DNA from 2 places in the Vreelandella sp. 2A-K22 genome. Region 2 is predicted to be linked to the other one. Evidence: predicted binding sites of a transcription regulator. Region 2 holds the regulator's gene; the other holds the start of a gene.
The links. The regulator sigma-54, encoded in region 2, starts transcription at its own class of promoters, with help from an activator protein. The targets are predictions, from matches to a motif close to TGGCACNNNNNTTGCTNT.

Region 1: the regulator sigma-54 is predicted to act here: its motif matches at 1,910-1,927, upstream of ACW17M_RS12165 (NarK family nitrate/nitrite MFS transporter).

What each region holds. Positions count from the first base shown of each region.
Region 1 is NZ_JBSUGC010000008.1:5,080-9,292, forward strand. It holds gene ACW17M_RS12155 (CZB domain-containing protein) at 1-627, shown strand, start outside; gene ACW17M_RS12160 (patatin-like phospholipase family protein) at 731-1,750, shown strand; gene ACW17M_RS12165 (NarK family nitrate/nitrite MFS transporter) at 2,093-3,445, shown strand; gene ACW17M_RS12170 (nitrate regulatory protein) at 3,571-4,213, shown strand, end outside.
Region 2 is NZ_JBSUGC010000002.1:224,898-229,110, forward strand. It holds gene rapZ (RNase adapter RapZ) at 1-198, opposite strand, end outside; gene ACW17M_RS03315 (PTS sugar transporter subunit IIA) at 286-756, opposite strand; gene hpf (ribosome hibernation-promoting factor, HPF/YfiA family) at 761-1,069, opposite strand; gene ACW17M_RS03325 (RNA polymerase factor sigma-54) at 1,167-2,582, opposite strand; gene lptB (LPS export ABC transporter ATP-binding protein) at 2,712-3,461, opposite strand; gene lptA (lipopolysaccharide transport periplasmic protein LptA) at 3,473-3,988, opposite strand; gene lptC (LPS export ABC transporter periplasmic protein LptC) at 4,000-4,213, opposite strand, start outside.

The sequences.
Region 1 (4,213 bases), on a different contig from region 2:
GCCATTGCAGACGATGTCCACCGCTTAGCGTTGACTATGCACAGCTTGAGCCATCAGCTCAGCCTACTGGTGGAGCAAATTAATAGCCAGGTAAGAGAACACTCGCAGGCCGTAGTGAAAAAACGTCTGGCCGACGAGGAGATTACCCATTCCGCGCAAGCAGCCAATCAGGCAGTGCATCAGCTTGCTGACCAAGCTCAGCATATGCACAAGGTGATTCATCACAATGCCACCGCTGCGTTTTTACACTCCGCGAAGCTTGATCATGCGGTGTGGAAGTGTCGGCTTTATAAGCAGCTCCTCTCTGCCAACACAGACACTCCCCTAGAAGACCATCACCAATGCCGTTTAGGGCGCTGGCATCAACATGGAGAAGGTCACCAACGTTACGCCCGCACTGAGGCCTATCGAGCGCTGGCGGCACCCCATCGCCGTATGCATGACAGTGGCGCGGAAGCACTTAAGTTTGCCCGCCTGGGCGACCGCAATGGTCAACTGGCCGCCTTGGGAGTCATGGAAGAAGCCAGCCAGCAGCTCGCCCTGCAGTTGGACAACCTCATGGAGCACGCCATGTATGAGGCACCCTATTCAACCAATCATCACTCACCGCTTGCGGGCGCACCTTAAATAGCCGTTGTACGCTAAATAGCCTTTCGTCTTATCTAGCCGCCTATGCCATGCTGGTTGCAATAAAACCACTTTCCTCACCAGCAGCAATGGGAAAAAGCATATGGCACAGGTCAAAAAGCTAGATCTCGCGTTACAAGGCGGTGGCGCCCACGGGGCTTATACCTGGGGTGTCATTGATCGCCTACTGGCAGATGACCGCATTGAGATTGAGGGCATCAGCGGCACCAGCGCCGGGGCAATGAATGGCGTGGTAATGGCCGATGCGCTCACAAGAGGCGATAAAGAGACCGCTCGGCAAGCACTGCACGACTTTTGGCAAGCGGTGAGTCGCGCGGGTATGGCCAGCCCCATCCGCCGCTCTCCCTTGGACATATTGACCGGCAACTGGAGCCTGGATCACTCGCCCGGTTTTATTGCGATGGATCTATTAAGCCGTGTGGCCTCCCCCTATCAACTCAACCCACTCAATATAAATCCGCTGCGCGATATCGTGGCCGAACATATTGATTTCGAGCGGGTTAGGCAATGCCAACAGCTTAAGCTGTTTGTCGCGGCCACTAACGTACGCACGGGTAAACAGCGGGTGTTCCGCCGTGAAGAGATGAGCGTTAACGCGGTGATGGCCTCCGCTTGCTTGCCCTTTATATTCCAAGCAGTGGAGATCGACGGCGAAGCGTATTGGGATGGTGGCTACATGGGTAACCCCGCCCTGTTTCCTCTCATGGAGGAGTGCAGCGCACGGGATATTCTGCTGATACAAATCAACCCAATCAGCCGTAACGAAGTCCCCACCTCGGCATCGGCCATTATGAATCGCCTCAACGAGATCACCTTTAACTCAGCACTGATTAAAGAGATCCGTATGATTGCGCTGCTTAAGCATACCCTCGATGAGCAAGGCATTGAAAACTGCTACCAGCAGGCGTTGTTCCACCGCATTAGCGGCGAGCAGGCACTTGAGGGCCTCTCTGTCTCCAGCAAATCCAATTCTGAGTGGCCTTTTCTATGCCATCTTTTCGAGCAGGGACAAGCTGCCGCTGAACGTTGGTTAAGCGAACACTTTGAAGCGATTGGTAGCCACTCCACACTGGATATTGATGCCGTCTATTTACATGAATAATGGCTGCACGTTCAGTCCGCCCATTGCACCCTTCTAGCACCAAGATGCCGCAAAATCGGCGTTGCATGCCCAATCATGCAGCATAGACTTGATCACTCACCTCTAACACGCACAACAAAAATAAATTAAGATATTGATTTTTAGCAATAAATATTCAACTGGCAAACTACCTGCATAACTCCTACCAGTGGTGGTAGGCGTGGACCAGGCCCAGTCGGGTACGAGTGCGTCGAACCTGACCTTCAACGGTGAAGGCATGTTCTCGTCAATTGTTTGCGTAACGCGCTAACTTGTTTGCGTTGCGTAGCGACTAACTCGTTTTATGCCCCGTGAGGCCATCCCATGGACATACGCAACAAAGCCAACCGCATTCGGCTGCTTAACTTCTCGACTCCTCAGATGCGCGCTTTCCACTTTTCATGGTTCGCGTTTCATATCTGTTTCTTCGGCTGGTTCGGCATCGCCCCTCTTATGGCGATTGTTCGAGAAGACCTTTCACTGACTCAAACACAAATCGGCAATACGATTATCGCTTCGGTAGCGATTACGGTCATTGTGCGCCTTGCAATTGGCGTACTGTGTGACCGCATCGGCCCGCGTAAAACCTATACCGGGCTACTAATATTAGGCGCTATTCCGGTGATGGGCATTGGCTTGGCCGATAGCTTTGAAACCTTTCTATTGGCGCGCTTAGCCATTGGGGCCATTGGTGCCTCCTTCGTGATTACCCAGTACCACACCTCGATGATGTTCGCCCCCAATGTGGTCGGTACCGCCAACGCTACTAGCGCAGGTTGGGGAAACCTGGGTGGTGGCACCACGCAGATACTGATGCCACTAATCTTCTCGGGCATGCTGATGCTGGGCGTTAACGAAGCCTTTGGCTGGCGTTTAGCGATGATGGTGCCTGGTGTAGTGATGTTCTTTACCGGCATTGGCTACTGGTTCTTTACCCAGGATGCCCCCAACGGCAACTTCAGCGACCTGCGCGCACGGGGTGAACTGCCTGAAGCTTCTGGCGAAAATGGTGCCGCGCAAAGCTTTCTAGCCGCCGCCAAGGATATTCGTGTTTGGGCGCTGTTCGTTGTCTATGGCCTCTGCTTTGGCGTGGAACTGACGATCAACAATATTGCCGCCATCTACTTCTTTGATAAGTTTGATCTTACCCTGGCCACCGCGGGTCTGATTGCCGGTCTGTTTGGTTTAATGAATATTTTTGCGCGTACTTTAGGCGGCGTCTTCTCGGATCTTTTCGCTAAGCAAGGGGGCTTGAAAGGGCGCGTTCGCTGGCTGTTTATTGCCTTGGTTTGCGAAGGTATTGCGTTGGTAGCGTTTTCGCAGATGCACGTATTAAGCCTAGCGATAGGTATCATGCTGGTGTTCAGCCTGTTTGTGCAGATGGCGGAAGGCGCTACTTTTGGCGTGGTGCCGTTTATCAACAAAAAGGCGCTGGGTGCCGTGGCGGGCATAGTCGGCGCTGGCGGTAATGTGGGCGCGGTAGGCGCTGCCTTTCTGTTCCGCAGCGAAAGCCTGACCTATCAGCAAGGCCTGTTCTATTTAGGCCTCACTGTACTGATCCTGGCTTCATGTGTGTTGGTGGTACGCTTTAGCGATGCTACCGAAGCAGAAGAGGCCAAAGCGTATAGCGACGCAGTAGGTGATGATGTAGGCGCGGGCGCTCTGTCGTTACGCTAAGCGCTTTCCAGTACACTCATACTTCCATAACGTTCCTGTTCACTCCCATACGCTTCGGCATGGTATGGGAGAATAACGGTATGGGAGTGTTCACATTTAGGCGGCGAGTCACCAAGGAAATTTCTATGTCTTCAGCGCAGCAACTGCTCTTAACCGCCATCCGTTGCGATATCGACAACCTTACCCACCTTGCCACCACCGCCGATATTGTCGGCGACATCAGCCGCTTTATTCATATGCTCCAGCGTGAACGGGGCGCATCGACGATTTACCTTGTTTCCCAGGGGCAGCGCTTCAAAACCCGCCGCGACACCTACCGGCAACACAGTCAGCAGGCCGAAACACTAATGCGCCAACGGCTGGAAGCGCTCAGTGAGGAGGCCCGCCCCCAGGCCGCCGCGCGCTTACTGCGCCGGATTGCCGCCGTCTGGTACGCGCTTGACGAACTTGGCGCGCTTCGCCAGGCCATTGATACCTTTGCTATCACCCCCGATGCAGCGACCCAGGCGTTTAACCAGTTGACCAGTGGCCTACTAGCCATTGTGTTTGAGGCCGCCGATACCTCTATCGATCCCGATATTACCCGCACGCTAGTAGCGATTTTCCACTTAATGCAAGGCAAAGAGCTGGCGGGCCAGGAGCGCGCCTGCGGCGCCTTTGGCTTTACCCATGGCCACTTCGACGAGCCTCACCGTGCCCTGCTCAACCAGCTAATGTCGGATCAACAGCGCTGTTTCGACACCTTTGTAGAGTTTGCGACACCCGAAG
Region 2 (4,213 bases):
CAGAGCTCCCGGCAAATTGCGGGCATCAATACTCACCGCTAAATGTGCTCGGTCGCCCTGGTCACGCAGTTCATCCACCAACGACCCCAGCAACATAGCTGGGAGGTTATCAATCGCGTAGTAGCCAAGATCTTCCAGCGCTTGCAAGGCGATAGATTTACCTGACCCGGAGCGGCCGCTAATGATCACCAGTTGCATAGAGTCTCTCTTTGCTTTGATCAAGCTGCGTTGAGGGTGGTGAGCGGATAACCTGCTGTGATCTGCCCTGAACAGGGTTTCAGACCCTTAGGCCGCTGATTGCTCGCGAATTTTGGCGGTAATCAGCTCAAGCAGTTCGCGCTGGCTGGCTGCTTTACGCAGTTGCTGGCGCGTGTCCGCATCATTCATGATGGTCGCTACCTGACCCAGTAGTGAGAGATGCGTGTCATCTGCCTCTTCGGGTACCAACAGGACAAACACCAGATCTACCGGGTCGCCGTCGATAGCGTCAAAATCGATCGCTTCAGCCAGTTTCAAAAATCCAGCGATAGGGGCGTTGCAGTGGGGGCTACGCGCATGAGGAATAGCCACGCCGTTACCAATACCCGTACTACCTAAGCGCTCGCGACCGATTAAACGGCTAAACACTTCTTGGCTGTCCAGGCTGGGGATATTTTGGGCGATAAAGGTGCTGTAAAACTCCAGCACCCTTTTTTTGCTGCCCCCGGGGACGTCGAACAGAACGCGTTCCGGGGGGAGTATGGTTTCCAACGTCATTGAATTAACGCACACCGGCGCCTTGGGCGCGAGCTTGTGCTTTTTCCTTGTGTTTAACGAGTTGACGGTCGATTTTGTCCGCTAGTGCGTCGATAGCGGCGTACATATCACTGTCTAGGGCTTCCGCATGTAAGTCAGCACCTGCGGCGTGCAGCGTACAGGCGGCCTGCTGGCGCTCTTTCTCCACTGATAAGGTGACTTGCACCGTAGTTATATTGTCGTAATGGCGCTCTACACGCTCAAGCTTCTCGTTGACATAGTCACGCAAGGCGTCAGTCAGTTCTACGTGATGACCAGTGATATTTACTTGCATTGACGTGCTCCTTATCCATCGGACTGTACTTCGATTGTAACCCTTTTTGCCGCGTTGCAAAGCCCTTGTCGAGAGTTTCCCTGAAACGTTAACGAAGTTAGCGCAAACGACGCCGTTCACTGGAAGAGGGAATGCCCATGGCTTCACGGTATTTCGCCACCGTACGACGCGCCACTTGAATCCCTCCTTCGCCTAATAGCGTCACTAAGCGGCTGTCTGAAAGCGGCTTGCCGGGCGGCTCCTCTTGAATCAGTTTCTTGAGTCGTGCACGGATGGCGGTGCTGGAGTGGCTGTCGCCATCTTGACCGCTCACCTGGCTTGAGAAAAAGTATTTGAGTTCAAACACACCACGGGGTGTATGGATATATTTTTGCGTCGTTACCCGTGAAATAGTCGACTCGTGCATCTCCACGGCTTCGGCAATGTCGGCCAGTATCAGTGGTTTCATGGCTTCTTCGCCGTGCTCTAAAAAGCCAATCTGGCGGGTAATGATCTCGCGACCAACACGCAGCAGCGTATCGTTTCGGCTAGAGAGGCTCTTGATCAACCAGCGCGCTTCCTGCAAGTGCTCTTTGAGAAACTGGTTGTCATCGCTTTTATCCGCACGCTTAATCAAGCTGGCGTAGTCGGGCTGAATGCGCAGCCGTGGCAGGGCCTCGGGGTTGAGCTCTAAATGCCAGCCTTCATTATCGTGGCGGACGACTAGATCGGGGGTGACATAGCTGTCATCGGTGTCGCCGTAGGCGCTGCCTGGGCGTGGGTCTAGGCTGCGAATAAGCAGGATGACATCGGCCAGCTGTTCGTCGTCGAGCCCTAGACGGCGTTTCAGCAGACGCATATCGTCTTTGCCAAGCGCTTCGAGAAACTGCCGCACCAAGCGGCGGGCGGGAACCAGCAGTGGCGTATCATCGGGGAGAGCGGCGAGCTGCAGCATCAAGCATTCACGCAAGTCACGGGCAAATATGCCGGTCGGCTCAAACTGCTGGAGCTTGAGTAGAATGGTTTCCACTTCGCGCTGGCTTAGCCCGTCAATGCCCTGGGCACGAAGCCCTTCACGGATGTCGTTGAGCGGCTGGGTCAGGTAGCCGTTGGCGTCTAGCGCGTCGATTAAACTTTCCGCGACAAGCTGCTCGCGAGCGCTAAAATCGGTCATGGCGAGTTGCCACAGCAGGTGGCCATGAAGGCTCTGCCCGGCTGCCTGGCGCTCAAAGTCGGGGCCTTCGCTGCTGCTGCCCCCCTGGCTTCCCATATCTTGATAGGTATCTGACCAGTCGCTATCTACCGAGAGCTCAGTAGGGATGCTCTCTGACCACTCTTCTTCCTTAGGCTCGCTGACAGCCTGTTCACTAAATTCATCTTCCTGCTCCAGCATGGGATTGGCATCGAGGGCCTGCTGAATTTCTTGACGAAGATCCAGCGTAGAGAGTTGCAGCAGCGCAATGGCCTGCTGCAACTGGGGCGTCATGGTCAGCTGTGTGCCGATACGCAGTTGGAGAGAAGCTTTCATGACCATCTGAGAACCACTCGTTAATCAGAATGCTCCACCCTAGTGCGAGTGAGTGCTTGGCGCAAGTGCAATAAGCATGCCATTGGTCGTAAAGTTGTTTTAAAGCGCTATTTAGGGGCAATTAAGGCAAAAACATTACAGGCGAAAATCGGCGCCCAAATACACATCCCTTACTTTTTGGTTGGTGAGAATCGAGGCGGGCGAGCCACTGGCGATGATTTGCCCATCGCCGACGATATAGGCGATATCGCAAATGTCTAGTGTTTCACGCACGTTGTGATCGGTGATCAGCACGCCGATATGGCGCTGTTTCAGTGCACGAATGATGGTTTTAATCTCACCTACCGAGATGGGGTCAACGCCCGCAAAAGGCTCATCGAGCAGAATAAAAGCGGGCTCTGTGGCTAGCGAGCGGGCTATTTCTACACGCCTGCGCTCGCCGCCCGAAAGGCTCATGCCCAGGTTGTCGCGAATATGGGTGATATGGAAGTCTTCGAGTAGCGCTTCCAGGCGCTGTTCGCGGTCGCTGCGGTTAAGCTCTTTGCGGGTCTCGAGTATCGCCATAATATTCTCGGCAACCGAGAGTTTGCGGAAAATAGACGCCTCTTGAGGTAGATAGCCAATCCCCGCGGCTGCGCGCTCGTGCATGGGGGCGCGCGTTAAATCCACATCGTCGATACCCACCTTGCCAGCGTCGGATTTGACCAGCCCAACAATCATATAAAATGAGGTGGTTTTGCCCGCGCCGTTGGGGCCCAAAAGGCCAACGACACTGCCTTGGGATATCTCCAGATTGATGTCTTTGACCACTCGGCGGCGTTTGTAGCTTTTAGCCAGGTGGTGGGCATAAAGGGTTTTGATCGGCGCAGTGTCAGCAGTGGCCACAGCTAGGCTCCCTATTGTTCAGGCTGAAGGGTCATGCGTATGCGCTGGGGCTCGCTGCCATCAACGTCAGAGCGCGCTTGAATCACTTCTCGGTCAATAAAATACTCAAGGCGACCGCCACTAAAGGTGTCCTCTTGCTGGGTCAGTTCGGCTTGGTCGATCAGCTCTACGCGACGCTCGGCGACGTGATAAATAATCCGCCGCGCCCAGCCTTCCGTGGGGCCTTCTTGCCCTTCGCCTTGATGGCGCAAGTAGGCGCGCTCACCGGTAGCGGTGGCTGTCGAGAGTTCGCCCGCGTCGTTGCGTTCGATCTCTACCCGCTCGCCGCGCAGTTGCATTTCGCCTTGGCGAATGTCCACATCCCCAGTATAAACAGCTGTGCCTGCCCGCTGATCAAGATCTAAACGGTCGGCTTCCACTTCCACTGGGGCCTGGGAAGATGAGTTGGTTTGGGCTAACACTGATAAAGGTATCGCTAAACCGAACAGTGCAGTGTAGAGCAGGGCTGGGGAAATCATGGCTTTCATGGCGGTTCCTATTAGCGTTGTGTGGCCGGGGGGTGCGTGCCGCGCACATTATCCGTTAAGCGAACCTGGCTGGTGTTAAGCCAAACGTCCATACGTGAAGCGCTCATTTGCTGCGGCGGTTGCTGCATCAATACCGGTGTGTCACTCCAGGCATGCTGCTCGAGGCCATCATAGTGCAGTAGCTCGGTATCTAGCTGCCAGCCTTCATCTGGTGCAAACAGTCGA